DNA from 3 places in the Romboutsia hominis genome. Region 1 is predicted to be linked to each of the others. Evidence: riboswitches for the same ligand, from Rfam matches in the RefSeq annotation. Region 1 holds a riboswitch; each other region holds the start of a gene.
What was found. Region 1 has a riboswitch for cyclic di-GMP ahead of FRIFI_RS01350 (NPCBM/NEW2 domain-containing protein). Riboswitches for the same ligand answer to the same signal wherever they lie in the genome.
Positions count from the first base shown of each region.

Region 2: another riboswitch for cyclic di-GMP. It lies ahead of FRIFI_RS12405 (SpaA isopeptide-forming pilin-related protein); the one in region 1 lies ahead of FRIFI_RS01350 (NPCBM/NEW2 domain-containing protein).
Region 3: another riboswitch for cyclic di-GMP. It lies ahead of FRIFI_RS03600 (flagellar basal body protein); the one in region 1 lies ahead of FRIFI_RS01350 (NPCBM/NEW2 domain-containing protein).

Region 1 is NZ_LN650648.1:284,809-295,506, forward strand. Features, by position in the region: gene FRIFI_RS01320 (D-serine ammonia-lyase) at 1-687, opposite strand, end outside; gene FRIFI_RS01325 (helix-turn-helix domain-containing protein) at 988-1,542, shown strand; gene FRIFI_RS01330 (hypothetical protein) at 1,743-2,546, shown strand; gene FRIFI_RS01335 (ATP-binding protein) at 2,559-3,689, shown strand; gene FRIFI_RS01340 (vWA domain-containing protein) at 3,693-5,102, shown strand; gene FRIFI_RS01345 (SagB/ThcOx family dehydrogenase) at 5,419-6,177, opposite strand; cyclic di-GMP riboswitch class I at 6,436-6,522, shown strand; gene FRIFI_RS01350 (NPCBM/NEW2 domain-containing protein) at 6,733-10,698, shown strand, end outside.
Region 2 is NZ_LN650648.1:2,548,808-2,559,505, forward strand. Features, by position in the region: gene FRIFI_RS12405 (SpaA isopeptide-forming pilin-related protein) at 1-2,738, opposite strand, end outside; cyclic di-GMP riboswitch class II at 2,811-2,894, opposite strand; cyclic di-GMP riboswitch class II at 3,044-3,127, opposite strand; cyclic di-GMP riboswitch class II at 3,277-3,359, opposite strand; gene FRIFI_RS12410 (tetratricopeptide repeat protein) at 3,457-4,599, opposite strand; gene FRIFI_RS12415 (B12-binding domain-containing radical SAM protein) at 4,722-6,479, opposite strand; gene FRIFI_RS12420 (hypothetical protein) at 6,643-6,843, shown strand; gene FRIFI_RS12425 (hypothetical protein) at 6,840-7,796, opposite strand; gene argS (arginine--tRNA ligase) at 8,064-9,764, opposite strand; gene FRIFI_RS12435 (2-thiouracil desulfurase family protein) at 9,932-10,375, opposite strand; gene FRIFI_RS12440 (endonuclease MutS2) at 10,473-10,698, opposite strand, start outside.
Region 3 is NZ_LN650648.1:768,260-778,957, reverse strand. Features, by position in the region: gene FRIFI_RS03645 (flagellar hook assembly protein FlgD) at 1-436, opposite strand, end outside; gene FRIFI_RS03640 (flagellar hook-length control protein FliK) at 448-1,689, opposite strand; gene fliJ (flagellar export protein FliJ) at 1,702-2,142, opposite strand; gene fliI (flagellar protein export ATPase FliI) at 2,158-3,465, opposite strand; gene FRIFI_RS03625 (FliH/SctL family protein) at 3,462-4,241, opposite strand; gene fliG (flagellar motor switch protein FliG) at 4,222-5,298, opposite strand; gene fliF (flagellar basal-body MS-ring/collar protein FliF) at 5,315-6,877, opposite strand; gene fliE (flagellar hook-basal body complex protein FliE) at 6,900-7,217, opposite strand; gene flgC (flagellar basal body rod protein FlgC) at 7,233-7,637, opposite strand; gene FRIFI_RS03600 (flagellar basal body protein) at 7,642-7,965, opposite strand; cyclic di-GMP riboswitch class I at 8,419-8,500, opposite strand; gene FRIFI_RS03595 (CDP-glycerol glycerophosphotransferase family protein) at 9,419-10,698, opposite strand, start outside.

The DNA of each region.
Region 1 (10,698 bases):
TCTTCCTTCTTCAACAGCTTTGCTATAATCAGATTCATACTCTATAACTTCAACACCTCTGCTTCTTAATAAATCTTTTTTCCATTGTCTAGCATCTGCAGACATATGAACTGTAACTTTAAAACCAAGTTTAGCACTCATTATACCTATACTTAAGCCTAAGTTTCCAGTAGAGCCAACTACTACAGAATATTGAGAAAAGAATTTTCTAACTTCATCGCTATCTAATTTAGCATAGTTGTCTTCTAATGATATTATATTGTTTGCTAAAGCTAAATCTTCAGCATGTTTTAATACTTCATATATTCCACCTCTAGCTTTTATAGATCCTGATACTTTAAGGTGACTGTCACATTTTAATAATAGATTTCCAACAAGTTCTTTACCACAGATTTCTTCTAGCGTAGCTTTCATGTTATCTATTTTAGCTATTGGAGATTCTATTATTCCATTTTCTGATTGAGTTTCAGGAAATACCTTTGCTATGTATGGAGCAAATCTATTTAATCTTGCTTCTGCATCTAGTACATCAGCTTCAGAAAGCGAAACATTTTCCATACCCTTATCAAAATTAGTATGAAGTGGATTTATCCATATTGATTCTTTTAAATCTATTATTTCTTGTAATGAAGGATATTCATCAATCCAAGTTGATATTTCTTTGTTTAAAACTTTTGCATTAGACATAATAATAACCATCCTTATATTTTTATTTTTAATTCTTAAAGATAAATATTTATATAAATTTACCTAAGATAAATGAAGTTTATATTAAAACTATTTGTTAATTTAAATAAGTATTAATTAATTTTATTTCAAATAATTAAATAATACTTAACTAATACTAACATTTTTTATGATTGACGTCAATTGAATTTAATTATTATTATAAAAGTTAAATAAAATTTAATTAAATTGATAAGAATAAGTTATATTGATATAATATGTAATGATAATTTCAAATACACAAAAGAGGTAAATTAACATATGAATGAAGTAGATATATCAAGAAATATTACTGAATATAGAAAAAGTAAAAATTTAACCATAAAAGAATTAGCTAACTTAACAGGTGTAACACCTTCTTTACTTAGTCAAATAGAAAAGGGAACATCAAACCCGTCTATAAATACGCTAAAACAAATTTCTAAGGCTTTAGATATACCCCTATTTAATTTTTTTATAAATGATAATCCTACTGAAAATTTAGTAGTTAGAAAAGATAGTCGAAAAAAAATAATGTTTGCTGAGGATGATAGCTTTGCTTATGAATTATTGACTCCAAACTCGCGAGGAACCATAGAGTTTATGCTTATGAAGATACCTAAAAGAGAGTCATCTTCAAAAGAACTTTTTAGTCATAAGGGCGAAGAAGTGGCTTATGTTATGAAAGGCTGTGTAAGTTTACATTTGATGAATACAGTTATTGAGTTAAATTGTGGAGATAGTGTAAAAATACCACCACACTCAAATCATAAGTGGGAAAATAATTCTGATGAGGATTGTGAGGTTATATTTGCAGTAACACCACCATCATTCTAAAAAATAAAAAATTTAAAATAAATTAGAAGAATAGAAGGATTTGTATAAAAAAGTACCTAAAGCTAAAATAGTTTTAGGTACTTTTTTTATATATTGCCATAATTATTCTGTTTAAATTTATTAAAAAGGTATATTAATTATAATAAGAAATAATTATAATAGATAAAAATTTAAAATAAACATAGAGGGAAAGGTATGCTATGGAAGAAGCAAAACTTATAAAGATGATAAATAATAATCCATTTGTTATAAAAACTATAAACAATCCAACAGATGAGATTAAGTTATTAGCTATAAAGAAAAATGGGCTTGTATTAGAGTATATAGAAAATCCAACTATAGAGATGCAAGAATTAGCTATAGACAACAATGCTAGAGCAATTAAATATATAGATAAACCAACAGAAGATATGATGATAAAAGCTGTAAGCGATGGATGGACTATTTTAGAGTGCATTAAAAATCCAACTGATAAGGTAATTAAATTAGCTATAGATAAAGCTGGATGGGCTATTAAATATGTTGAAAATCCAAATGAGGAGCTACAATTATTAGCAGTAAGGAAAGATTATGATTCATTAAAATATATAAAAAATCCTTATGAAAGTGTTCAAGAAGAGGCTGTAAAAATAAATTATACTGCATTAAGATATATAGATTCACCTAGCTATAATGCACAGATTTTAGCTATTAAAAGCAATGAATCGGCTATTAGATTTATAAAAAACTTGGATAAAAGTAAAATGTTAGAATTTTTAAAGGTAAATATTTTAACTATTAAATATATTTCAAATAAGATATCTAAAGAAGAATTAGAAGAAGTGTTAAAAGAAATGCTATCAAAGGAAGATATTGAAGAAAAATATGTTAGAGATTTTTTAAACTGTAAAACTATAGATAAAAATAATGATAATATATCCATGGATAAGATAATATTCATTCATAAATACGGAAGTAAAAAAGCTAAAAAAATAGCTGTAGATGAAAAACTTAAGATGATATAGGAGAAATAAAAAATGAATTTTATAGAGACATTAAAAAGCGTTGACTTAGTTTTAGCTACTGGGGAAGTACCTCTAGTAGTTGGCGAAAGTGGAATAGGAAAAACTGCATTAGCAAAAAAGCTTGCTAAAGAAAATGAGTGGAGTTTAATTGTTATTGATGGAAACTTACTTAAAGAAGGTGAAATAGGAGGCTTACCAACTGTAGAATCTTATATAATAAGCAATTCTAATGGTCAGGAAGTAGTAAAGAAAACAACAGTATATGCAGTTCATAACAAGCTAAGGGAAATTGATGAAGAAATATCTAAAGGAAGAAATGTTCTTTTATTTATAGATGAAATAAATCGTTGTGAGCATACGGTACAACAAGAGCTTATGAACTTAATATTAAATAGAGAAATAAATGGATATAAGTTACATGATGATGTAAAAATTTTAGCAGCAATGAATCCATCAAGCAAGTATGGTTCAGATTTTGATTATCAAGTTGTAGATATGGATGCAGCTCAAGAAAATAGATTTGTATGGCTAAATATGGAGTCTGATTATAATCAATGGCTAAAATGGGCAATAGGTGAAGGTCTTGAACAAAAGGTTATAGAGTTTATTTCAACCTTCCCAGAATATTTACACAAAATAAATGAAGGAGATGTATCAGCAACTCCAAGAAGTTATGAAAGAGTTTCTAAAAGTTACAAAGTATATAAGGATCAAAAAGATTCAATACCAAAGGCTGTATTTTTAAATGTTATAAAAGGAAATGTAGGTAAAGTTATCGCAGAGGAATTTATAAACTTTATTGAATCAGATTATAGTCCACTTATATCTTATGAAGAGGTTTTTTGTGGAGAAACTTTAAGTGAATCTGTTATAGAAAAAGTAAAAAATGAAAGTCATACAAGACTTTATTTATCAGTAATGAATATTTTAAGGGATTTAGAATCAAATATTAAAAATGAAGATTATGAGGCAAGCTATTATATTAATAGATTTGTACAGTTTTTAAAAGTATACCCTATAGATTTAATGGTAGGAATTATGAAAGAGATTAAAAATAGCTATAAAAAAGTATATGAAAAAGCTATAGAAAATGAAGAATTTGTAGAAGCTTACTTCGAATCTTATAAATTAATAAGGGGATAGCCTATGGAAACTTACTTTGATAAACAAAAAAGAGATCTTTATTATAAAACAGAAAAAATTATAGATACGTATGCTATGTTAAAAGCAAATCACAAGGGTGAAAAATTTGAGATAGATATACCACAAGATTTCAAAAATGAATTTTTCAGTTTAGTAGATAAAGTTAATCTAAGCCTTATGGAAGACAAAGATAATTTCTATGGATATTTTTTATTTCAAACATCAAGAGAAATAAGATTTGATATAAGTAGTCCCACTGCTATAAATTTTAAAGGTGCTAAGTATGTCATATACTTTAATCCAATAATTTTTTTAGACCTTAATATGAGACAAATGGAAAGTACAATTAAACATGAAATTCTTCATGTAATATCTATGCATTTAGTAAGAGCAAGAGAATTAAAAGGAAAATACAGTACATTAGCTATTAATATGGCGATGGATATAGTGGTTAATAAATATTTAAATAATTTACCACCATATGCTGTTACTTTAGAAAATGTAAATGTAAAATATAATTTAAAACTTGAGCCTTATGAGCCTTTTGAATACTATGTAGAAAAAATTCAAACTGAATTAGATTTACAAGAAGTAGATAAAGATGGCGAAGAAGATGATACTCGTCAGTCTGATGATATAGAAACTGAATACAATCCAGAAAAAACTCATGATATTTGGGAAGATTCTAGTAATATAGATGAGGAAACTCTTAAAGAATTTACCCAAAAAGCTATTAATAATTCTCAAAAAGGTAAAATTCCAGAATACTTAGATGGTATGATATCATCACTTAAAAATAGTAAAGGTGAATTGCCTTGGAACTTATATCTTAATAGATTGATGGGAACAGTCGAAAGCAATAAAAAGAAGACTATAACAAGAAGAAATAGAAGACAGCCAAATAGATTAGATTTGAGGGGACAGTTGAGATCTCATAAAGCAGAGATAGCTGTCGCACTTGATATAAGTGGAAGTATTAGTGATGAAGAATTTAAACAAGCTATTAAGGAAGTACTTAATATAGTAAAAAATTATAACCATGAAATTACAATCATAGAATGTGATAATGAAATTAGACGTGTGTATAAAGTCAAATCTGTAAAAGATATAAAAGAAAGGCTTAAAAGAAGAGGATCAACTAAATTTAGCCCAGTTTTTGAATATGCTAATAATAAAAAAATTAATTTATTGGTATACTTTACTGATGGTAAAGGAGAAGACAGGCTACAAGTAATACCTAGAGGATATAAAATTTTATGGGTTATTTCAGGAAGAGGAGACAAACTTTCATTAAGAGAGCCTTATGGAGCAGTTAAAAAACTTAGCAAGGTTAAAATAAAAGATGATACATTAGATATGAGTGATGTTAGAAATGATGGATATTCAATGAATAACCAAGCTCCAATTTTATAAATTTATGTATTAAATTCTGGTTATTCTAATAACATAATAATAAAATTTCAATGAGAAATATAATTTCTAAAGGAGATAATAATATTATGAAAGAAGCAGAAAGATTATTAAATGAATAATTTGCGATTATTTTAAATATTTCTCCTGATGAAGTAACCTCATATATATTAAGTCAAATATCAAAATAAAGTACTTTATACTATACTTTATTTAAAAATATTAAAATTAAAAAATCTCAAAAAGTATCTTAATTTAAGATATTTTTGAGATTTTTACTTTAAAGTAATACAATTATATTAATAATTAAGCTAATTTATTAAAGTTTTTTACCTAAACAAGCCATATAAATTACAAACTCATTTTCTCCATCTAAATCTAACATATTATCAATTATATCCTGATCATATATTCCGATAGCACAAGTCCCGTAATTAAGAGATTCTGATGCTATGTAAAGATTCTGGCAAACATGTCCAATATCTATAAGTATTTTCTTATGAGCAGTTATACTAAATCTATGTTCACTTCTATATGGAATACAACTCCAAGCAAACACAACGGCACTTTTAGATACGAAACCTTGAACAAAAGGTTGGTTTGGAGTTGCTTTATCTATTTCATCATCTATATTGCTTAAAGTCTTTATAAATAAAAGTTTATGTTCTAAAGGTAAATATCTGTAAACTCCACTCTTTAAACCATCAACATTATTTATTATTAAATATGTTTCAAATGGGTGAGTGCAACCAGCAGAAGGTACAGTTCTTAAGGCACTAAATTTATCTTTTACAGTTTGGATTCCTTGAGTAGCCCATAGTAAATACGAAAGTTCAGATAAATTTATTTTTTCATCACTATATTTTCTTATACTTCTTCTATCATTTATACAATCTAGTACGTTAGGTTTAACTAAAATGTCTTTGCTTACAGGAGGTAACTCTATTAAATTAGAATTTGAATCATATTCTTTTTGGAAAGAAGGAGCGGGTATTCCTTTTTGTTTATCCGTTTTTATCTGTTTTAGTATTTCAAAATCAGCTTTGAAAAATTCTCTGTTTTGTGCAATTTTATCCATAGATGTCTCCTTATTAAAATGTATAAATTTTTACACTTATTATACCATATATATAAATATAAGTGGAAAAAGCCTAAATGGTAAAAATTTCATATCAGAAGCTTAATTACAGATAAAAATTAATAAATATTTTTGTGTAGTAATAATTAATATTTGCTTTAATAGAATATATTCAAAAATATATTAAAATTATTTTAAATTAAAAAAAACTATTTTAATTTATAAAAAATTATGTATAATTAATATAGATGACTAAAAATTACATATTAGCAAACCTAGAGAAATCTAGCGACGCAAAGCTAAAGGGGCTAAGGTAAAATTAGACTATGCCAGCCAGTTGCCAAAGAATTGATATTCTTTGTTTTTATAGAGTTATCTTATGATATAATTGTAAGATTGTTTTATAATGTTTACTTTAGATGGCAACTACCCTTTATAAAGGGTAGTTTTTTATTTAATAAAAACAACTATAGCTCTATAGCAAGACTATATTTTGAAATTTGGGGTAAAATATTTAGTTATTGTAAATTCATATAATATAAGAGGGAGAATATTATGAAGAAAAAGATAGCATCAATATTGGCCATATCTGTTATAGCAACAAACAGCACACCTGCTTTAAATGTTTTTGCTAACGAAGTAATAAAGGAAAAAGCATTAGCGATAGAGGAACAAGTTTCTAAAAGTATGACAGTTAGTGATTTTAAAATTAAGAACAATCCTAACTTCGCTAAGTATAATGAACTTTATAGAGTTGAGATACAGTCTATAACAAACAATGGAAGAAGTTACCCAGGAACTAAGATAGAAAATGCTATAGATGGAAAACTTAATACACATTGGGAAACATACACTAGAAATACAAATGAATTTAAAAATGAAGTAATTGTGGAGTTTAAAGATATAGCCGAGATAAATAGATTAGCTTATGCTACAAGACAAGACGGGGCTAAAGGTAAAGGATATCCTACTAGTGCAGAGATATATGTTTCAGAGAGTGAAATAGGTGAAGATTTTAAACTAGCAGGAAAAATAGAAGGAAGTAAAGTTACAGGTGGAATGGTTGAATTTAAATTTGATACTGTAAGAGCAAAGAGAGTTAAATTCAAATTCGTAGAAGCACATGACGAGTGGGCAAGTGCCGCAGAGTTTTGGTTCTATAAAGAGGATAGAATTCTAGATAAGATGGAAAGATTATTTACTAATGCAAACATGAATGAAGTAAGTAAAGAGTTTGCAACTCCTGAAGCATTAAACACTTTAGAGAAAGAAACTGAAGGACATCCATTCCGCGATAGCTTTAAAGAATATATAGATAATGCAAGACTTGTTCTAGAGAACAAAGAGGTTAACTTTATTGAAACTAAAGTATCTAAGTTATTAGGGTATGGAACTGAAAACCAAAAAGCTTATGATGACAAGTTTATGTTAGGTAAAGACCACATCGTTAATACACAAGTAAATGGTGGAACTTACTCTACAACAAAAATAGAATATATGTATGATGGTGACCCTAATACACATTGGGAAACAAACAGAAGCAATGGTAATGGTTTCACTAATGAAGTGGTATTCACTTTTGATGAAATAGAACAACTTGATAGAATAGCATTATTACCTAGAAGCGGAAATCAAAAAGGATTTCCTACTAAGTATGAAATATATGCTTCAGAAACTTCTCAAGGGGATACATTCAAATTAGTTTCTAGCGGTACTGCAGAAGTTACTAAAGACTTCATGCAATTTAAATTTAACCCAACAAACTTTAAGAGACTGAAGTTTGTATTTAAAGAGTGCCATGAAAATAGACCATTCATATCAGAAGCTAGGTTCTATAAAGAAGATGCTTTATCAGAGAAAATGGATAAACTATTTACAGACAGTAATAAGAATACAGTAAACCCTGATTTTGGGACTTTAGAGAAACTTACTGCTTTAGAGAATGAAGCGAAGGCACATCCTTTATACAGTAAGTTCAAAGAAGATTTAGATGATGCTAAACTTGTATTAGAAGGTAACGAGGTAACTTATGCAGATGCTAAAGTTTCGAAGTTTAAAGCTTTTGGAACTCCAGAGTTAGCAGAGTATGATAAGACTTATAAGATAGATAATAGTCATATAAAGAATATAACTACTAACGGTAGACATTGGTCAAATCAAACTATAGATAAAGCTATAGATGGTGATCCTAACACTAATTGGCATTCTGATGCTAGAAATAGCGAAACTCATACAAACGAAGTTATAATGACTTTAGACCAAATAAGAACTTTAGATAGAATAGTATATTATTCTCCGAGAGATAGAGGTTTCGCAGAGAAGTTCGATATCTATACTTCTAAGACTAGTGAAGGAGACACATTTACTAAAGTAACTAGTGGTAGTGCTTCAAGAACTGGAGACTCTATATCTATAAAGTTTAATCCAACTCAAGCTAGAAGAGTTAAGTTTGTTTATAAGCAAGGATATGAAGGTTGGGCTTTAGCGTCAGAGTTCGGATTATATAAACAAGACCAAACTCTAGATAAAATACAAAGGTTATTCACTGATGATACTATGTCTAAAGTAAGTGAAGAGTTTGATACAGTTGATAAATTAAAAGCTTTAGAGAACGAATGTAGTACACACCCATTCTTTGAAGACTTTAAAGAGGACTTATACAATGCAAGAGTTCTAATAGAACAAGGCAAGGTAGAGAGTTCTGTTGCTACAAGTAAGAAGTTTAATCATCTGGATAATGCGGAGTATGTAAAACAATTTAGAATACCTTACGAGAATATAAAGAGTATAAGTAATAATGCAGGGCAATATCTACAACAGCATATAAATAACGCGGTTGATGGTAATGTAGACACTTACTGGGAGACTAATAGAGGAAACGATAAAGAATGGTCTAATGAAGTAACTATAGAATTCAAACAACCTATAACTGTAGACAGAATAGCTTATGGTGCTAGACAGTCAGATAGAAAAGGATTTTTAGAGGAATTCGAGATATATGGTTCTAACGCTACTAAAGGTGATAACTTCCAATTAGTGGCTACAGGTAGAGCAGACAGTACTTCTGGTTTAGTTGAAGCTAAATTCAAACCTACAACATTTAAGAGAATGAAATTAAAGTGGGTTAAAAGTAACCAAAACTGGGCTACACTAAACGAAATAATGTTCTTTAAGAGAGATATAGTTTCAGATAAAGTTAATAACTTATTTACAAATGAATTAAAGAATGAGTTAAACCCAGAATTCAATTCATTAGAAGCTATTGAAGCTTTAGAGAAAGAAGTTAAAACACACCCATTAAAAGTAGAACTTATGGAAAGTATAGACATGGCTAAAGATTTAATTAAATCTCCTGATAAGAATAAAGGTCATGTTTATGAATTAGAAAGCAGAGGAGACGCTATAAAGGAAAGTCAAAAGAGAAAGGTATGGAATTTCAGAGATTGGCAACCTACAGGTTTAGCAGTTAAGTCAGGTGAAAAGATAACTGTGTATGTTGATACAGAACCAGGCGACCCAGTACCTAACTTAGTATTTAAACAAATGGATAGTAGACATAACGGTTTAGCAGATATAAGATTAACTAGAGGTAAGAACGAAATTACAATACCTGAGGTCGAAGTAAATGATATAAGACCAGGGACTGCTAAAGCAGGAGTATTATATGCTTCAAATCCTTATACTCCAGAGCAACAAGCAAGAAAGCCTAAGATAAGAATAATAGGTGGTGTAAGTTATCCTCAATTCGTAAAAGGTGTAGATAATGATGAACAGGTAATAAATGAGTTACGTGAATATACTGAGAAGTTAAAGAAAGATCCTAAACTACCTGATGTATTCGAAGTATTAGGAGATAAAGCTTTAGTAAACGTTAGAGCAACGTATGCTTTAGATTGGTATACAGAAAATAATAAAGTACCTAGTTATACAGCAGATAGATCTGACGAAGTAATAAAGGAAGCAATGAAGTTCTGGGGATTTGATGGTTCTAAAGATATACATTCGGACTTCAACTTTAGATATGTAACTATGCTTAAGAACTTAAGTGGTGGAGTATTCATGAATGCAGGAAACGGTATAACTGGATACAACCAAGGACAACAAGGTGGAGCTCTAAACGTTGACACTGGCTGGGGATTCATGCATGAATTAGGACACAACCTTGATACAAATAATAGAGCAATGCCTGAGATAACTAATAATATTTTACCTCTTCATTTCCAAATGATTAAAGGTGAAGCTAGTAAGATATCTCAACAAAACTTATGGGAGAGTAAAATATTCCCTAAAGTAAGTAAAGAAGATTATTCTAACAATGAGTGGTACCCTGCAAGTGACACTAGTTCATTAACTCATATGGCACCATTATGGCAATTACAACTATATGATAATACATTCTGGCCTCGTTTTGAGCAACAATTTAGAGAGAGAAACATAGGTGGTGGTGACTGGAATAACAAGCATGAAGCTTGGGCAGTTGTTGCATCAGATGTTCTTCAATTAGACTTAAAAGAACATTTT
Region 2 (10,698 bases), 780 kb from region 1:
TCAACTTCCTTTATTTCTACTTCTCCATTTGTTTTTTCATCTACTACTTTATTATCATTATTATATTTATCTTCTGATTCACTTTGCTTATTATTAGTATCTTTTACAGGCAATTCTTCCCTCTTATTTTCAAAAACTAATTTTATATTTTCTTTTTGATTAGGCTTTATCTCAAAATTTTGTACTTCATTTGTTAATACATATCCTTCTGATGCTTTTGTTTCTACTGCTCTATATTCTCCCGGCTTTAAAGTTGCTCTTGCTATACCGTCTTCTCCAGTTATTATCGTTGTCACCTTTTTCCCATCTTGTGTTTGGATTTCGAACTCTGTCCCTGGTAACACCTTACTTGTATCATCTTTATCTACTTTCTTTATTTCTACTTCTCCACTTGATTTATTCTCTGATTCATTTAACTTATTGTTAATTTTTTCAGTAGGAATTTCTTGCTTCTCATTTTCAAATACTAATTTTGCATCTTCCTTTTGATTAAACTTTATTTCGAAGTTTTGTACTTCATTTGTTAATATATATCCTTTGGATGCTTTTGTTTCTACTGCTTTATACTTTCCTGGCTTTAGACTTGCTCTTGCTATTCCGTCCTTTCCAGTTATTATCGTTGTTACCTTTTGCCCATCTTGTGTTTGTATTTCAAACTCTGTTCCTGGTAACACTTTACTTGTATTATCTTTATCTACTTTCTTTATTTCTACTTCTCCATTTGTTTTCTCATTTGTTATAGTTCCTATATTTTTAACAGTTCCTATATCACTTTTTTCTATAGTAAACTTTATGTCTTTTCCATCTACTGAATATCCCTCTGGAGCTTTTACTTCTTGTAAATAATATGTTCCTACATTATCTACATCTGATTTAATTAATCCATTCTCATCACTAGTTAATTTTCCTATAACTTTCTTATTAGAATCTTTTAGATTAAATATAGCTCCACTAAGCTTACTTTCCTTATTTTCACTATCAACTTTAATAGCTTCAAAAGCATATCCCTTTTTAGTTTCAACTTTATTACTTGGATTACCATTTATTTTAGCTATATTTGATACAGTTGTTCCATCTTTTACATTGCTAAAATCAGTATATATTTTTACTTCTAAATTTTCTTTGTAATTTATTTGTCCCTTATCATTGATAATATTGACTGTATTATTTGCTTTATCTATTTTACTAGAAAAAGCATCTGGAACTTCAACTTTTACGATCTTTACGTTCGGATCTAATTTATCTACTAAATCTATATATCCCTTTTGGAATACACCAAAACTCTCAAAGTTTATAGAATATACAACACTTTGGTCATCATCTTTTTCTAATTTAGTCTTATCAACAGATTTGTGAGCATTTATAGCTCCTGCATTGTATTCATATTTAACCGTATCATCAACACTATTTCTAGTTCCATTGTATGATAACTTTGCAGTATTTGAGTATGAATCTTCAACATTTGTAATCTTCATGTCGTAACAAACAATATAGTAATCATCTACGTTTCCAAAATTTATAGTTAAATTTCCATTATTAGTGTTTATTTTATCTTTAAATTGATCTGTTACCCACTCAAAGCTTTCATCTTTATTGTATTTACCTATACTTATACTGTCCTTTAAAAGTTCCATTCCTTTAGGTGTAAAGTCATTTAAAGTTACATTTTTAAGATTTGACCTATTTTCATTAATATCTATTCTATATCTTACATTTTCGTTCATAGATGCTACATTTTTACCTTCTGAATTTTTAGCAGAGGTATAACTATACTTACTTATAACATCTTTTGCTTCATTTTTTTGTTTTAATATAACAGTACTATTTAACTTACCATCGCTTTTATTAAATACTGCTGTATTCTTATAAGAACTCAAATTTTGAGTAATCTTTGTCTTATAAGTTACAATATATTTATCTTTAATATTTCCAAAGTTTATACTAAGCCTATTAGATGATTTGCTTATATTTAAGCTATCTGTGACATCTGTTTCTGCGCTATCTCTTTCTATTTTAATTACATTTACAGAACTTGGTATAAGCTCCATTCCTTCAGGCATATTATCTGTTAATACTGCATTTGATATATTTGAAAATTTCTCATTAACATATACTCTATATTGTTGAGTTTTTCCTAGTACTGGATAATATATATTTCCTACCGTATTTCCATCTGAATCTACATGGTCATAATTATTTATAGTTTTAAGAATCTGTCTATCTATTATAGGCTCTGTTTCATTAGATGGTTTTATAGCTATTTCTATGCTAGTAACTGGTTTTCCATCAATCCATACCTCTATCTTCTGATTATCTACTTCTTCCGTTTTATCTGCATATGCTGATACATTAACATATCCTCCTATTGCATCATAAACATCATCCCCAAAAGTTGCTACTACTTTATTACCTTCCATTTGTACACTTTTAAAATGCTCTGGGGGGAATTTAAAGCTAAATCTTTCAAGCCAACTAGGCATTTCAAATTCTATAGTATCACCTGGTTTTATACTCCCTGGACCATATTTAGCCTTATACTCTAGTTTAAAATTCAATTTTTCTCCAGGCTCAATCTCTTTTTTATCACATGTTATAGATACTTCTATTGTATCCCCTTGATTATCTGTCTTAACTTCTTCAGCATACGCAAAATGTGTATTAATTAACACATTTATAACCATTAGTACTGACGTAAGTATCGATATTATTTTTTTTCCTAACTTGTATTTATTTTTCAATAAATTTCACCACCCTTTTTAAATCTTTTTATTTTAAAATAAAAAAGACTATTCAAGATAATGATGATTTATTATCTGAATAGTCGGTTGCACTATTAACTCCATATACCTCAAGTGCCCATATACAAGGTATACTTCTTCATTCCTATTTTTAGCTTATATGTATTTATGCCCTTTTAATAATTTTGCTTTGTGTGCATTTATGCTATATAAAATTGTTAGCTTTCATTTAATTTTCATTAATGTCTTATCAATAAACTTTTATTTTAAAATAAAAAAGACTATTCAAGATAATAATGATTTATTATCTGAATAGTCGGTTGCACTATTAACTCCATATACCTCAAGTGCCCATATACAAGGTATACTTCTTCATTCCTATTTTTAGCTTATATGTATTTATGTCCTTTTAATTATTTTAATTTGTTCGCATTTATGCTATATAAAATTGTTAGCTTTCATTTAATTTTCATTAATATCTTATCAATAAACTTGTATCTTAAAATAAAAAAGACTATTCGAATAATATTTAAATATTATCTGAATAGTCGGTTGCACTATTAACTCCATATACCTCAAGTGCCCATATACAAGGTATACTTCTTCGCTCCTAATTTTAACTTTTGAATATAATTATATAATCTCAGTGATTTATTATACCCTTTAATTTAGTTAAAGTCAATTTTAGATTTTTTTATAGTAAATTTTAACTTATTTTTTATCTATATTTATCAAGTTCTCTTAAACATGCCACTGTAATTTCATCTTGTGGATCTAATTCATAAGCTCTTTCTATATAATATATAGCATCATCTATATCACCTTTGTTTAGATATGCCATCCCTAAATTGCATAATATTTCTGGATCTTCTTTTATTTTAGCTGCTTGTTCAAAGTGTTCTATAGCTTTATCTATATTGAACATACTAGCTTCACAAAGGCCTAGTTCAACCATTGTATCTACTTGATGTGGTTTAGTTATAAGTATTTTTTCAAAATATTTCTTAGCTTCTTCAAATTCACCCATATTTTTATAAGCTAATCCTATCATAAATAATAAGTTCCACCAATCAGGATGATCTTGTTCAAGAGGTAATAATTTTTCTAGTCCTTCTTCACATTTTCCTTGGAATACTAAATTATAACCTTCTTCATATTGAACTTTAAAGTCCATCTTTCCTATATTTTCTTGAACCTCTGCCATTAAGTCTGCATCTAACCCTAATTTTTGTGCTTCTTCCCATATAACTCTAGCCTTTAAATATTGACCTTGATTGTAGTAATGGTATCCTAAATGATAGTAAGCTAAAGCAAAGTTTTCATCTAATTGTATAACCATTTCCAACTTTTCTAAGGCTTCTAATAAAAACTTATTCATAGCTTCTTTGTCCATATCTTTTTGATACTGCTTTGCTAGTTCCTGGCAAACTATTGAATAATGATATAATCCATCTATGTCATTTGGATACATACTTATCATAGCTTTTAAGTATATTAACGAATCAGTTATCTCACCAATATCAAAGTATTTTTTAGACATATAGCCCATATATTCTTTTATATTTATATTTACTTTTTTGCTAAAAGCATCTAAAAATTTTCTGTATTCTTCATTATACTTAAATTGGCTATCAATACCCATTATATATATCATAGCATCTGCTATAGACATTGTATTTATCTTATCTTGTGCTGTCTTTTCTTTTATTCCTTTAACTAATACCTCATTTTTTATAGGTACATCTAATCCACCCTTAGGTATAGTGTAACCTTCTAAGTTAAATTCTCCACCATGTTTTATAGTTATAAAAGATAATTCTTCTGTTTTCTTTAATAAATACTTTTCTATTTTAAACTTCATTTTTTCCTCCTTTGTAACTTCACATAATAATTTTTAATCTATTAATGTTTATACCCATTAAAAATTTATGTGATATGTTTTCATAATATATAATACCAATATGTAATAATTAGCATTTAATATTATATGTTAACACTATATGACTTTGACTTTTCAAAAACTTTGTTATCATCATCATAGACAAATAAAATTATATTTTTTATCTCTTTTATATCAGCATGTATATCTTCTTTTAACTTTAATATATCGAATCTAAATGGTTCAAAATGAACATATTTTATTATATGCTTAGCTGGTTTATTTTCAAACTGTGGTATATATTTTAATATGTTATCTTCATTTTGTAAGAACATATGACATCTATTTTTAAAATCTTCTACATCTTCTTTATTGAATATTTGAGGTAAATTTGAAGTTTTACCTAATGATATATAATCATACTTTAATATATCATTAAATAATTCATTTTTATCATTTATCTTATCGTTGTAGAAATCTAATAATATTTTATATAATTGATTCTTACCTTGTGCTACATCAAAATACCCATTTTCATCAAAGTAAGTTGCAAATTCTTCAAAGAATTTAAATGGACTTTGCTCATAATAATTATGTATTATGTATCTCATTGACAATACAAAGTTTTTAGAGTTATAGTATCTTTCTAGTATTTCTTCTATATCTTTTAACTTTATCATTTCGCTATAACTTATATAATCATTATATAATACTTCATATGGTGTATAATCTTTGTATCTATATCCATGTTCTTTTGCAGTATTTCTTATACCAGTTCCTTTTATCATCTTTAAGAACCCTAATTGTATATGCTCTATACCTAAATTAAATACATCATTAAATGAATTTTCAAAGCTTGCATAATCTTCATATGGAAGTCCCGCTATTAAATCTAAATGTTGATGTATATTTCTATACGATGCTACTTTTTTAACTGCATAAGATAATTTTTCAAAATCATCTCTTCTTCCAACTGCATCAAGAGTTTTCTGGTTTGTACTTTGTACTCCTATTTCAAATTGGAATAACCCTTCTTTGCAATCTTTTAAGAAGTTTAATGTTTCCTCATCTAATAAGTGTGCTGTGACTTCAAAATGATATGTTGTATAACCATTGTCATTTTCCATAAGGAAATTCATTATTTCTTGTGCAAACTTCTTGTTAGCATTGAAAGTTCTGTCTATAAACTTTATTTGAGATACCCTTGCATCTATTAATGCCTTTAAATCTTTTTTTACTCTATCTATACTAAAATATCTTAATCCTTCAAGTGTTGAAGATAAGCAGTATTGGCAATTAAAAGGACACCCTCTAGATGTTTCATAGTAAACAATTCTATTTTCATATTCTGCTGGATTTAAATGATCATAAGGACTAGGTATTTCATCTAGATTTTGTAATAATTCCTTAGGTTTAGTTACAACTATCTCATCGTTATTTCTATAAACTATACCTTCTACATCTTCTAAAGATTTTTGTCCTTTTAGATACATTACCAAATCTCTAAAAACTAATTCTCCCTCTCCATAAAGTATATAGTCTACAAATGAGTGCTTTTCCATAAAGCTTTCGCTATCATAAGTTACCTCTGGCCCACCTAGAGCTATCTTTATACTTGGCTTTACTTTCTTTATATTATGGCATAATCTAACTATATCGTTTACGTTCCATATATAAGTTGAAAATAGTATTACATCATAATCATGTTTGTGTATATCTTTTAATATATAATCTAAATCATTATTTATTGTATATTCTTTTAAATCTACTTCTACTAAGTCTTTTACAAACTCTTTTAAATATCTTATTGCTAAATTTGTATGTATAAATTTTGAATTTAACGTTGTTAATAAAATTTTCAATTATTTCACCTCTTTTTTCATTTATGCTATGATTTTCTGTACATTTTAGGTTAAAATACTATATGTAGTATATTATCATTTTTTTCTTTAATAGAAGGTTTTTTAAACCTTTTTGTAGAATAATAGTATCATAATTATATCTAATTTAGAAAGGAAGTTTTTTATGGAATTAATCGATCAAGTATCTATCAATGCCTTATCAAAAAGGGACTTATTGCTTATTATAAAAGCCTTAGAGTATACAAATGAAAATACTGGACTTAATGAATTTATAGATTTAAGAAACAGTATAATAAAAGAACTATGCTTTTTAACTAACACTAGCGAAGAAGATTTTGTTAATTACCTAGAAAATACTAACTAAGATTTTTTAAATTTAAGATTATATATTCCTGATTTAGCTTTGACTCCTATCTCAAGAATATCATTTTTAAAATCTTTTTTTATAATTTCAATTTGATTAAATATCGGATCTATAGTAATTTCCCCTACTTCTAATTTAATTAGGGATCTTGGATCTACACGATTATTATAAATCTTTTTGTTAATTATATATTTTCTTAGTTTAATTACATATTCAGCCATTGATAAGGTGAAGTCTATATTGTTTATATTTAAATTCTCTTCGAAGTTTAGTATAGATAGTATAGATTTTTTTATACTTAATATTCCATTATCACTTATTTCCCTATCTTCAATATATATATCATACAATACATTTAACATATTTATTAATACTTTATCTTCTTCGTATTCATATACTTTTAAATCTATATACTTGTCTATTATTTGTATTGCTTTAATTCGTTCCATTTGAAACTTAACTACTTGAGATTTATCTAATTCCATTGTAAATCCTATAATTTTTTCTTTTGCACTTTGCAATAATTCTTCATATTCTACATTTTTATTTTCTATTAATTTATGGATTATAATATTATAGCAAATAGCACTTAATATATACTCATATGTATTTTCTTCTATTTTAAGAAACCTTATATACTTACTCACTAAATCAATAACAACTTCTTCACTTTTATCTGCGTTTGTGTTTGAAAGTATTACTGGAAGTAATATATTTATTATATTTTTACTACTTAACTTCTCTCCATAAAATTTATAGTATATTAATTCATCTCTTAGTCTATTGCTATCTATATATACATATCTCTGTATTTTATCATCAATAAGACATTTTGTATTTATTATTATTAAATCTTTTAATGATTTGTCATTCATTTCAAATGCTGATATATATGCATTTTTTATATTATTTTCTATTGTAGTATTAGCTATCATACTCTTAACCTTTCTCATATGAAACTCTATATTACTTTATTGTTATCATCTATTATACTTAATATACTTTGCTTTGACTAACCAAAAAAAAGAGACAGTTTTTCACTGCCATTTTAAAACTTAATTATATTTAATAAACTATATAAATTATTACTAATTATATTTTTACATAAATTTAAAATAAATATATTAGAAAATATTATAGTGGTAACTAGAACCAATAGTTTTAGCTACCACTGTATATTATATCTAAATTATAATATTAATTTTTAATCAATATTATAATTACATTCTTTCTGGTGCATGCATACCTAATAACTTAAGAGCATTCTCTATTGTTTGTCTAGTAGCAGCAACTAAAGCAAGTCTTGCTTTTCTTAATTCAACATCTTCAACTAATATGGCATTGTCATGGTAAAATTTATTGAATGCTTGTGCTAAATCTAATACAAATCTAGTTATTATGTGTGGTTCATTCTTTCTTAAAGCATTAAGTATAGACTTGTTGAAAGATGCTATAACCTTTAATACTTCTGAACTATCTTCATCATTTAATAATTCATAATTTATATCTGTAGTTATTTCTTCATTAGCTTTTCTTAAAACTGCACAACATCTTGCATGAGTATATTGAACGTATGGTCCAGTTTCTCCATCAAAGCTTAAAGTTCTTTCCCATGAGAATGTATAATCTTTTATTCTGCTGTTAGATAGCTCTTGGAACACAACAGCTCCAACACCTACTTGCTTAGCTATTTCATCAACATTTAATGCATTAGGATTTTTAGCTAACATTGTTTCTTTTGTTTTTTCTATAGCTTGCTTTAATACGTCTTCTAAGAATACTACTCTACCTTTTCTTGTAGACATTGTTCCATTTTCTAAAGCAACCATACCAAATGGTACATGTACCATATCTTTAGCCCATTCAAATCCAACTAATTCTAGAACTTTGAATAATTGTTGGAAATGTAAGCTTTGTTGAGAACCAACTACATATATACACTTGTCGAAATCATAATTATTCTTTCTATAAACTGCAGCTGCTAAGTCTCTAGTCATGTATAATGTTGAACCATCATTTTTAGTTATAAGAGCTGGTGGCATATTGAATTCTTCTAACTCAACAACATTTGTTCCTTGAGATTCTTTTAATAATCCTTTTTCTTTTATAGTTTCTATTACTGAGTCCATTTTGTCAGAGTAGAAACTTTCTCCATTATATGAATCAAACTCTATATCTAATAAGTCATAAACTCTAGCAAATTCTTTTAAACTTTCATCTCTGAACCATTGCCATAATGCTTTAGCTTCAGCATCTCCATTTTCTAATTTAGTGAACCAAGCTCTTGCCTCATCTTCCATCTCTGGGTGCTTTTCAGCTTCATCATGGAATTGTATGTATAATTTTAATAATTCTGGTATTGGGTTGGCTTCTACAGCTTCTTTACTACCCCATAATTTGAAAGCCACTATTAACTTACCAAATTGAGTTCCGTAGTCTCCTAAGTGATTTATTCTTACTGTATTGTATCCTTGAGAATCATATATTTTGTATAAAGAATTTCCTATAACAGTAGTTCTTATATGCCCTATATGGAATGGCTTAGCGATATTTGGAGATGAGAAGTCTATTACAACTGTCTTATCCTTTCCTAAATCACTGTGTCCGTACTTTTCTTTTTGAGTTAAAACATCATTTATAACATTTTTAGCTAATTGAGATTTGTCAACGAAGAAGTTAACATATCCTCCTAAAGGTAATACCTTAGATATTGCTCCTTTAGCTTCTATTTTTTCTGCTAATTCTGCCGCTATCATATTTGGAGCTTTTCTAAATACTTTTGCTAATTTAAAGCAAGGAAATGCATAATCTCCCATTTCTTTGTTTGGTGGTACTTCTATAAGACCAACTATTTCTTCTAATGTTAAATCTTCTATGTTTTCTTTTAAGCAGTTTGCTATTTCTATCTTAAAATCTTGCATTATATTTCTCCTCTCATATTCTTATTATTTTATGGTAAATCAATTTATGAGTTTTTTCAAGTTATTTGGTTTATTTATTAACTATATTTTAGCAATATTCTTATTTATAATACAATTTTGTATAAGTTAATTATTCCATTTAAATTTAAAATAAAAATTTACTTTACTTATAGTTCTTTTTCACTTATTACTTTTATTCCATTTTCTATTAATAATGCAGCAGTAACTCCTAAGCCGTCCTTCTTTTTACCTGCAAAACTTCCATCATATATATAACTTGAACCACAAGATGGACTTCCATCTTTTAATATAGCCTCTTTGCAGTTATATAATTTAGCTATTTTTAAAGCTTCATCTGCTCCATTTCTAAACTTTTTAGTTACATCCAATCTTTGCTTATTAATTACACTTGCTTTTCCTTTTATAACATCATATCCATCTAGTTTAACTATTTCTGAAGGTTCTCTTGGTGTGCTCATTCCTCCTAATTGTTCTGGACACACTATTATAAACTCTTTACCTTCTAAGAACTTTTTTACATTTTCATTTTTATTATTTTCTCCATTGTACTTACAATTTATTCCAAGTAAGCATGCTGATACTAAAATCATATTGTACCACCTTATATATATTACTTTTATAAAAAATTTGCTATATCGCAAAATTATATATTTTAAACATCTAACGATATAGTGAACAAATCATTTTTTATTTTAGATTTACGATAGTAACTCCAGCTCCACCTTCTCCATATTGTCCAGCTCTTTGAGACTTAACATGTCTATTTCTCTTTAATACATCTTGTAGTCCAGATTTTAATACTCCAGTTCCTACGCCATGTATAACAGTTACCATTTCAAGGCCAGCTACATAAGCATCATCTAAATATTTTTCAACTTCCATTATAGCCTCTTCTAAATTCATACCTCTTAAA
Region 3 (10,698 bases), 480 kb from region 1:
CTTTTATATGAACACCTTCTACCATACCTTTTATAGTTTTATTTTCTGACTTTGTGTTATTTGAACTTTCATCTAATTTTGTGGCATTCATTTCGACTTCCTTACCTATTAAAGATGTCGCAGAATTTAATGCTGAATTAGTTAATAACCCACTAGTCATTCCCATCATTTGTTTCATATTATGATTAAGAGTCATTGTCTGTTCTAGCATAGTAAATTGAGATAATTGTGTTACATATTGAGTGGGATCTTGAGGATTAAAAGGATCTTGATTTTGCATTTGAGCAACTAGCATTTTTAAAAATAATTCTTTGTTATTTTCTTCCCCCGGCATTATTATAGGAGTGTTATTTTCTGTTTTTTGACTTTTTTGATTTTTAGGTACTTTTTGACTTCCTATTATATCTGGTTTATTCATACTTACTAATCCACTCATTTTATATTCTCCTATACTAATATATTTAGATTATCTTCTTCTATATTAGAGATTTCATTTATATCTTCTAACATAATATCTCTTATACGTCTTTGGTTATTTTTCTGTCTTTCTTGCTGGCTATTTTTATTATTAAAATTTTGGTTTAGATTGTCTGAAAATACATTTTGGTTTTCTGAATTTATATTTATTGATACATCTTTTACTTTTATGTTCATATCATTCAAATGTTTAGTTATATCATTTATATTTTTATTTACCAAGTCAAATATATTATTTTTACTAACAGTTATAGATAAACTATTTTCTTCTCCATGCTTTATAAGTTTTATAGTCATCTCTCCTAATTCTATTGGATTAACTTTAATTTTTATTTCTTCATTACCACTTCTTTTTAAGTAGTTTACTGTTTTTATAATATCTTCATTTATAAATATTTTTCTAATCTCTTTAACTGAGCTATCATTTAAATTATATGTATTTTCATTTTTTAAAATATTATTTGTATTTAGATTTCCTATGCTTCCTTTATTAAGGATGTCTTCTAACTTACTTATTTGTAGATCATTGTTATCTAAACTACTACTTTGATTTAAGTTTTTTTTATTTATTAATGAATTAATTTCTAATTCTCTATACTTAGTTTCCTTTATTAAGTCATTTTTTTTATAATTTTTAGTATCTTCAAAATCATTATTTAATAATTCATTGCTATTTGAAGTTGGTTTTGATTTGATATTATTACTACTTTTGTTTTCGTTTATATCAAATTTTTTTATTATATTTTCTGTATCATTATTTATTTTCTCTAATAAATCATTTAATTTATCTTTATCATTGTTACTTAATAAATTAGACTTAAATTCAATTTCACCTAAAGTATTTTCTAAAGTTTCTAATCCTTCTTTATTATTTATATTTATTTCTAAATTATTTTTATCTATATTCATAGAATCAAAAATAACTTGTATATTATTGATACTTTCATTTAACCCTTCTACATCTTTACCTTCTTTTAACTCATCATTTACGAAATTATATATGTATTTAAGGTTAAATATTATATTTTGAAGGAGATTAAAATCAATGTCTTTTTTATTAGATTCATCTGTATTGAAATTTAAACTCATATCTTCAAGCTTTGATTCTATTTCGCCAAAAAAACAATTGACTATATCTTTACTTCCCTCTGTTTTTTTTAAAGTATTTTCTTTTGCATTAGTCATTGCTTTTATAGACATATTTAAATTCATATTAATTCACCTTTATGATATATTTGTTCTATTTCTTATATATGCATATAATGCAAATTCGTCATTTTTTAATTGTTCTAATCTATCTTCTTCTTTTTTTAATCTATTAAGTTCGTTTTCTTTAAGGGTTTCTAAAGATTTCCTATCTATTTGTTTTTCTATAAAATCTTTTTTTGCTTTAGAAACATTAATTTCTTCTTTTCTCAAATCTTCACTAGTTAATTTTATAGATTGAGTAAGTGCTGCTAAATAATTAATAGTAATTTTTTGACTAATTATATCTTTAGACATTCCTATATCTGAGTATTTTTTATAAGAATTTTCTAAATTCCTTAAATTATTCTCTATTATTCTTTTTTGATTTTGAGCTTGTGTATATCTTAATTTACTTTCTTCCTCATCTTTTACTTTTATATCTAGCAGTTTTTGAAGTTTGAATTTGAACTTACTCACTTACATCAGTCTCCTTTAGTTGAACATATTAATTAATAACTCTTTGCTTTCATTAAATGGTGTACTATCATTAACACCTTGTTTTAAATAATCATTTACTCTGTCTATATATTTAATAGACATATCTATATTTTTATTTGAACCTTCTTCATAAGCTCCAATATTTATTAAATCTTCAGCTTCTTTATAAGTAGCAAGTATATCTCTAGCAAATGATGCAGCTTTATTATGATTATCATCTGCAATTTCTTTCATAAGTCTACTTACACTGTTTAATATATCTATAGCTGGATAATGATTTTTATGTGCTAATTGCCTAGATAAAACAATGTGTCCATCTAGTATTCCTCTTACAGTATCTGCTATTGGTTCATTAAAATCGTCTCCATCAACTAAAACAGTATAAAAAGCTGTTATAGATCCTTTTTCAGACATTCCTGTCCTTTCCATAAGCTTTGGTAACATAGCAAATACGGAAGGAGTATATCCTTTTTGTGCTGGCGGTTCTCCTATAGCTAATCCAACTTCTCTTTGAGCCATAGCAAATCTTGTTACAGAATCCATCATTAATATTACTTTTTTACCTTTATCTCTAAAGTACTCGGCAATAGATGTAGCTGTTAGTGCTCCCTTTAATCTTACTAAAGGTGATTTATCTGATGTAGCACAAACAACTACCGACTTCTTCATGCCTTCTTCACCTAAATCTCTCTCAATGAAGTCTAAAACTTCCCTTCCTCTTTCTCCAATAAGGGCTATAACATTTACATCTGCTTCTGCCGTTCTTGCCATCATTCCTAAAGTTGTACTTTTACCAACTCCACTACCTGCAAATATTCCTATTCTCTGTCCTTCTCCACAAGTTAAAAATCCATCTATTGCTCTTATTCCTGTTGGCATTATATTTGTTATTCGAGGTCTTCTCATTGGATCTGGTGGTTCATTAAATAAACTATATCTCTCACCTTGTAAAATCATATTTTCATCTATTGGATTCCCTATGCCATCAAGTACTTTTCCTAAAAGTTCATCACTACATTTAACACTAAGTGGTACTCCTTGTGCAATTACTTTGCAACCAGGTCCAATTCCTGTTAACTCACCAAGAGGCATAAGTATTACATCTCCATCTCTAAAACCTACAACTTCACAATTTATAGGGGTATTTAAATTATTGTATACAGAGCATAACTCACCTACAAATCCTTTTATACCTTCGACTTCTATTGTAAGACCTATAACTTTTTTTACTTTTCCTTCAGATATAACAGTAGGCATATCCTTTATCCTACTAAGTATTCTTTCAAAATCTATGTCTATCATAATAGCTCCTCTTTAACCTTATCTATTACAGCATCTACACCTACTATTATTCTTCCTTTTATATTCTCTATAATAGCATTTCCAATATCTATAGATTCATCTTCTAAAACGAATACGTCGCCTTTAAGTTTATTACATTCTTTTAAACTTAATATTTCATTATTTAAGCTATCTTTATATAAAGGATTTACTTTTATCACTATATTTTCCTTAAGTTCATACTCTTCAATTATCTTAGTTAATAAAGTATTCATAGATGATTCTGATTTGAATTCATCCCTTAGAACTTGTTGAGCTATACTTATACTAATTTTTAGTATTTCTTCTTTATTTAGATTCATATACTCAGCTACTTTATCCTTGGCTTGTATCAATAATTTACTGGCATTATTTACAATTTCTTCAGACTCTTTTTTTGCCTTTTCTATATTTTCTTCATATGATTCTTTGTATCCATCTTCATATCCGTTTTTAAGGCCTTGATTGTATCCTTCTTCATAAGCTTTTTTTTCTATATTTTCTCTTTCTAACTTGCTTTCTTCAATTATCTGACTTGCCTCAGCTTTAGCTTTGTCTATAATGTCATCATATTCTTTTTGAGCTTCTTGTAACTTAATATTTATTTCTTCTTTTTTTTCGCTTAATTTTTTTTCTAAGTCTTCTCTAAGCTTTCTTTCTTCTTCACTTTCAATTTGAGAGAGGTTATTTATTGTTTTTACGCCTTTTAAATTAACATTTTTAGCCTTTATTATGTTACTACATGATAAACTCATCATCTGATCCTCTTGTTAAAGTTATTTCACCCATATCTTCAAGTCGTCTTATAACATTAACTATATTTTGTTGTGCTTCCTCTACTTGAGATATTTTTATTTTTCCTAATAAATCAATTTCCTCTTTAAGAGCTTGTGATGCCCTTTGAGATTGATTTCTAAATATGACATTTGATACTTCCTTAGATGCTCCCTTAAGAGCAAATGCAATATCTTTAACATTAACCTCTTTAAGAATTCTCTGAATAGTAGAATTTTCAAGCCTTACAATGTCGTCAAATATAAACATATTGGCCTTTATATCCTCAGCTAATTCATTGTTTCTTTCTTCTATGTAACTTATAATACTTTTTTCTGTTTTTCTATCTACATTACCAAGTATTTCAACCAAGCTATCAACACCACCAGAACTTTCCATTTCTCTTTGTCCAAGTTTTGATAATTTCATTTCTACAGCTTCATCAATGGCCTTTATTACACTTGGTGATACTGATGATGTTGATCCTATTTTTAGTGAAACTTCATTTTTAATCTTAGGTGGTAACTCACTTAATATCAAAGCTGCTTTGTCTGATTGTATGTGAGATAAGATTATAGCTATAGTTTGTGTACTTTCACCTTGTATACATGCTAATATCTGCTCTGGTTCAGCTTTTCTCGCTGCCATAAACAGTTTTGTATAAGCATCATATCTAATTCCTTCTATTAATTTATTAGCTCTTTGGTTTCCTAAAGCTCCATTAAGCAGTGATTTTGCATAGTCTATACCACCTTTTAACACAAATTCTTTTCCTTTATTTAGTTCTATAAATTCTTGGAGAATTTCTCTTCTTTCTCTTGCGTTGACAGTGTGTATATTAGCTATTTCTACACCGATTCTTTGTATTTTCTTATCAGATAGATTTTTAACTATATCCGCTGAAACGTCAGTCCCTAATGTCATTAAGAGTACTGCTGCCTTTCTAGCACCAGTAACTCTTCTCACTTTAGGTATATCACCTAAATCAAATGCATTTCCTGATTTAGTACTCTCTACTGATTTAGTAACTTCATTTTCCAAAACAAACTACCACCCTTTACTCATTTAACCAATTATTTATTAATTCTGTAACTTCTTCTATATTTTCTGAAGCGTATATCTTAACTTCTTCCTCTAAAGTCATATTATCTTCATCATCTTCTAAATTGTGTAGCCTATGTTTTTCCATTTCTTCTAGCTTTTGATTTATCATATCTATTTCATTAGATTCATCTATTTCATCAATTTCTTTAGATTTATTCTTTTTCTTAATAACAAATATAGCTATAAGTGCTATTACTATAACTAGTAATAATCCGGCTACTATATATCCTGTTGTTTTTAATAACTTAGCCACTTCATCTTCATCACCTAATGCATTTTTTAGATTCTTTTTAGCATTTGCTTCAAAGTCCATAGCAACAACTACTACATCATCGCCTCTATTTTTTTCTACACCAATGGTATTAGATACCATATCTTTAACGTCTTTAATATCTCCCGCATCTAATTTGCCATCTATAGCAACCGAAGCAGTTATTCTATTTAATTCACCTTGAGCCTTAACAGTTTTAATTTCTGTCTTTCCTACTTCATACTTTATATCTTCACTTTTACTTTCAGTAGTTCCATCATTTACATTGCCTTTATTATTCATATTGTTATCAACAGTACCACCTGTATTTACTGGCTCTGTAGATTTATTTTCACTTTTTGACTCACTTACTATAACCTTGTTAGGATCTATTATCGTTTGAGTTTTTTCATTAGTGTCAAAATTCAAATCAGCATTAACAGTTGCTCTTACTTTTCCCTCTCCAAATATAGGTTCAAGTAATCTAACTATATCTCTTTCTAATCCTTTATCTAGATCTCTTTCTGCCTTAGTTGCAATATCAATCCCATTAGAATTATCGCTAGAATTTGATTTTCCATTTTCATCAAATATTCCTTCTGATAATAAGACCATATTTTGGTTGATTACCTCAACATTTTGTTTCGGTATATTTGGTGTACTTGCGGATACTAAAGATATTATAGATTTAACTTGTTCTTGACTTAATTGTTCTCCTACATTTAAATCTACATAAACGGCTGCTTTTCCAGGTATGCTCTCTTTAGCAAATACAGATTCTTCACCTTCTGTTATATGAACTCTTGCATCTTGTACTTGCGGAAAAGTTTTTATAGTTTTTTCTAGTTCACCTTGAATCATTCTTTGTTTTTTTACCTCAAATTCTTCATCTGTAAGACCTAACGATGATCCTTCATCCATAAGTTCAAATCCTTTAGAACCATTTGAAACTTTTCCAGATAGTTCAAGTCTTAACTTATCTACCTGATCTTTAGGTACATATATACTATCGCCCTCTATTTTCGTTTCAATTTTTTCTTTTTCTAGTTCTTTAGTTATAACAGATGCATCATTTGAATCTAAACCCGAGAAAAGAACATCATATTTATTATCATTTTTATACTTAATTCCAAATATTATAGCTAATATAATTGCAATCACTCCAACTATAATGGCTATTTTCTTTTCTTTTCTCATTTCCTTAAATTTTTCTTTTCTTGTTTTTATAAAATCTTTTATTTTTTCTATTATCTCTTTAAAATTCATCTATCTGCTCCTTATTAAGGAATTACAATTGCACTCTATTAATTTCTTGGTAAGCATCATATAACTTATTTCTAATCTCAATCATAAGTTGCACTGACATTTGAGATTCTTGTGCTGATAGCATAACATCATGCATAGAAACATCTTCACCTTTTATAAGCGCTTCTATCTTTTCATTTGAATTTATAATACTATCATTTACCTTACCTATAGCATTCTTTATAACATCTTCAAATTGCTTGTCTGGCTTTTCATTTCCTTTAACTTTATATGTAGTCTTATTATTAATAGCATTAGAGAATATATCAGAATTAATATTTATATTGCTTATTCCTGTCATTTAACCACCTACTTTCTATCTACCTATCTCTAAAGCTTTAGATATCATATTTTTTTGAGCATTTAAAGTATCTACATTAGATTCGTAAGCTCTCGATGCACTTATAAGATCTGACATTTCAGCTAATAAATCTACATTTGGATATTCTACATATCCATCTTTGTCTGCATCAGGATGATTTGGTTCATATATTTTTCTGAGAGGAGATTTATCTTCTTCAATCTTTTTTGTTTTAACACCTAACATCCCTAATTTTTCATCATAATTTTCTTCAAAGCTAGCTACTTTTCTCCTATATGCTCCTCCATTTTTAGTTCTTGTAGTCTGCATATTAGCAACATTCGAAGATATTATATCCATTCTCATACGTTCTGCTGTCAGACCACTTGCACTAATTCTCATACCACTAAAAACACTCATTTATTTACCTCCCAGATATTATACTTTTTGTCATAGCGATTTTTATATTTGTAAGACTTACTAACGCATTATATTCTAATGTCGTAGCTGCTTGATTAACCTTCTCATGTTCAATATCAACGTTATTACCATCTTCTCTGACCACAGATTCCTTATCAACCTTTAACTTTATACTAGGAATTTCTAGTTTATTCTTTAAAGTATCTTCGAAACTAACATACTTTCTTTTATACCCTGGAGTATTTATGTTAGCAATATTTTCTGCAATGGCATTACTCCTTAAATGTGTAGCATCTAATCCCATTTTCATTAAATTATAGATTTCCATATTACTCTCCTCCATTAATTTTATAAATCAAAAAACCACTCTATAAAGAGTAATTTTGTATACTACATAGCATACTATCATTGCTAGAATTTGATTATTTTAGATATAAAATTAAATCAATATATTTATTATTCGTTTTCTTATATTTAATTTTCTTATCATTTTAATTGTAAACTTTTACTTATTTTTTTCTATATAATTTATACTATTACATAATTTTTCCTATAATAAAAAATGTAAGATACATAATGAACTTTGATAATATAATTGAATTATTAGATTTATTAAAATATTATTTCTTCAAAAAAAAATAACTCTAAAGAGAGTTATATAATATCAGCGTCGATAAATAGAGATGCATAATTTGGACACAAACAATCAAAATAATTTATATATTATTCATAATTCTCCAAAATTATAAACCTTATATATCGAAAACAAAAACACACAGTTTTTTGCAACTGGCTAGCATAGTTTCTACTTTAGCTCCTATAGTTTTGCGTCACTAGATTTCTCTAGCTTGCCTATTTTGTTTTTCGTTGTTTTTCGTTCTTTTTTTACACTTTTCGACATTTTTTTCCATACACTAAATATTATAGTATAATTACCATTTAATCAAGTTTTTATTTGTATTTTCTTACTATTTTTTTTCAAACTAATATTAAAAATACATTTAAACTTATTTGTTAAATCACAAAGTGTAATTTTATTTTATATTATATTTTATATTGTATTTTATATTATACGGCTGATATAATTAGAACTTTATATTTTTTATTAAAATAATACAAATTATGTATTAGACAATAAATTCTACATCACTAAAAATTTTTAACTTAAACATCCTTATTCAGATTAATTCATAAATATTATAAATTTAGATAATATTCCTATTTTTTTCAATTATGACTGTAATTTTATTTATAAATTCAAAATATTAAAACCAGAAAATTAAATACATTTATATCTATATTAGTTCCTAAAGATATTTTTGATATAAATATTGATTTAACACTCAATTATATTAATAAAATTTCTTATGATACTTATCTACCTTATTAATAAATCAAAGCTTATTATACTAACAAAATGTATAGTAAAGTTAGTTTTTACTTAGATAAATTTTATAACATTTGCAATATTAAAATTTATTCTTTCTTTAAAGAAAATTTAATATTGTGTTCATATAATATTATAAAAATTCATGATTTTGAAAAATGATTAAAGACTTTAGTAGTAATTTAACTACTTTTAATTTAGATTTATTTTATGAACTTATCGGGATATGTATAAAACTATTAATTATTATAAATACTCTTATAGTTAAAATTATATACCTGTTTTAATTAATACTTAATATTTTTAATAATAAAATACAAAAAGTCTTGTAAAAATAGTTACTTAATATAATAAGTTATTCATGACTTTTTGTATTTAATATCATTGTGAAATTTTAAAAATAATTATTTTCAATACACTGCTTTATATGTTTGTGAACTTGTTCTCCACAACTACCATCAATATTTGAAAGAACAGTATTTAGTGCATTAATTCTATTATCTTTTTTGTAATCTTTTTTATTGACTACTAAATCTATAAATTTATCTACAGTCATTTCATCTTCACCAACTATATAATTAGAAAATATATCAAATACTTTTTCATGATAGTATTCTCTGTTTAATTCTATGTCATATATTAAAACAGGTTTTCCTGTAGCCATATATTCAATTAATACAGAAGACCTATCTGTTATTAGTGCATCAGATATTTGAAAAGCTTCGTAATAACTAGGTGAATTATCAATAATTATATTTTCTGTATTTTTTGCTGAGCTTAATAACTCTTTATATCTTTTATAGCATTCTGGGGCTCTTGATTTAACATATGACAGCTCCAGTGGGTGAGGTCTATATATTAATCCATAGTTTAAATCATTTCTAATTTTATTAAAGACTTCTTCAACTTCATCTAATACTTTATCTCTTCCATTTATAACTTTCATTAAGTTTGTAGTCCATAAAAATACCTTTTTACCTTTAAATTTATTTTTATAATAGTCATTTGTAGTATTTGATTTTAGACTACTAACTAAAGCATCAAATTTAGGTGACCCAAGAGGCAATAATTTCTCTCTAGCTACCCCACTATATTCTGCAATGTCTGCAAATGCATGAGATTGTACAACAACTTTATCAAATTCTCTTGTTCCTATAAATGAGTAAAAATCTTTATAAAATGAAATTGGATAAGTACCTAATATTCCATAAGTAACATATACTAGCATATCTGTATATTTTTTTAAATTATAAGAAAAATAGTTGCTATCTACTCTAGTAGCATTATTATATTCATCATATTGATTGTGTATATATATAACATCTGGACTAATTTTTTCTAAATCAAATGTTTTATAATCAGTAATAGGTACATATTTAGGCAACATATCACCTTCATATGTAAATATAGCGTCCATATTCCCATTTCTATTATAAATTAACTTATAATATGGAATTGGTACTACATAACAATTACAATTTTCATCTTCTTTAGCTTCTTTCCAAATACTTTCAAGGCTATTCCACATAGATGCATTGTATGGCATAAAAACAATATTATATTTTTCCTTAATATTTTTATTTATAATATCTATCATATCATTTATCATATTAATAATTTCTTGGCAATCATAAAGTGTATCTGTATCTTTTGTTTTATTTAAATCTTTTAATT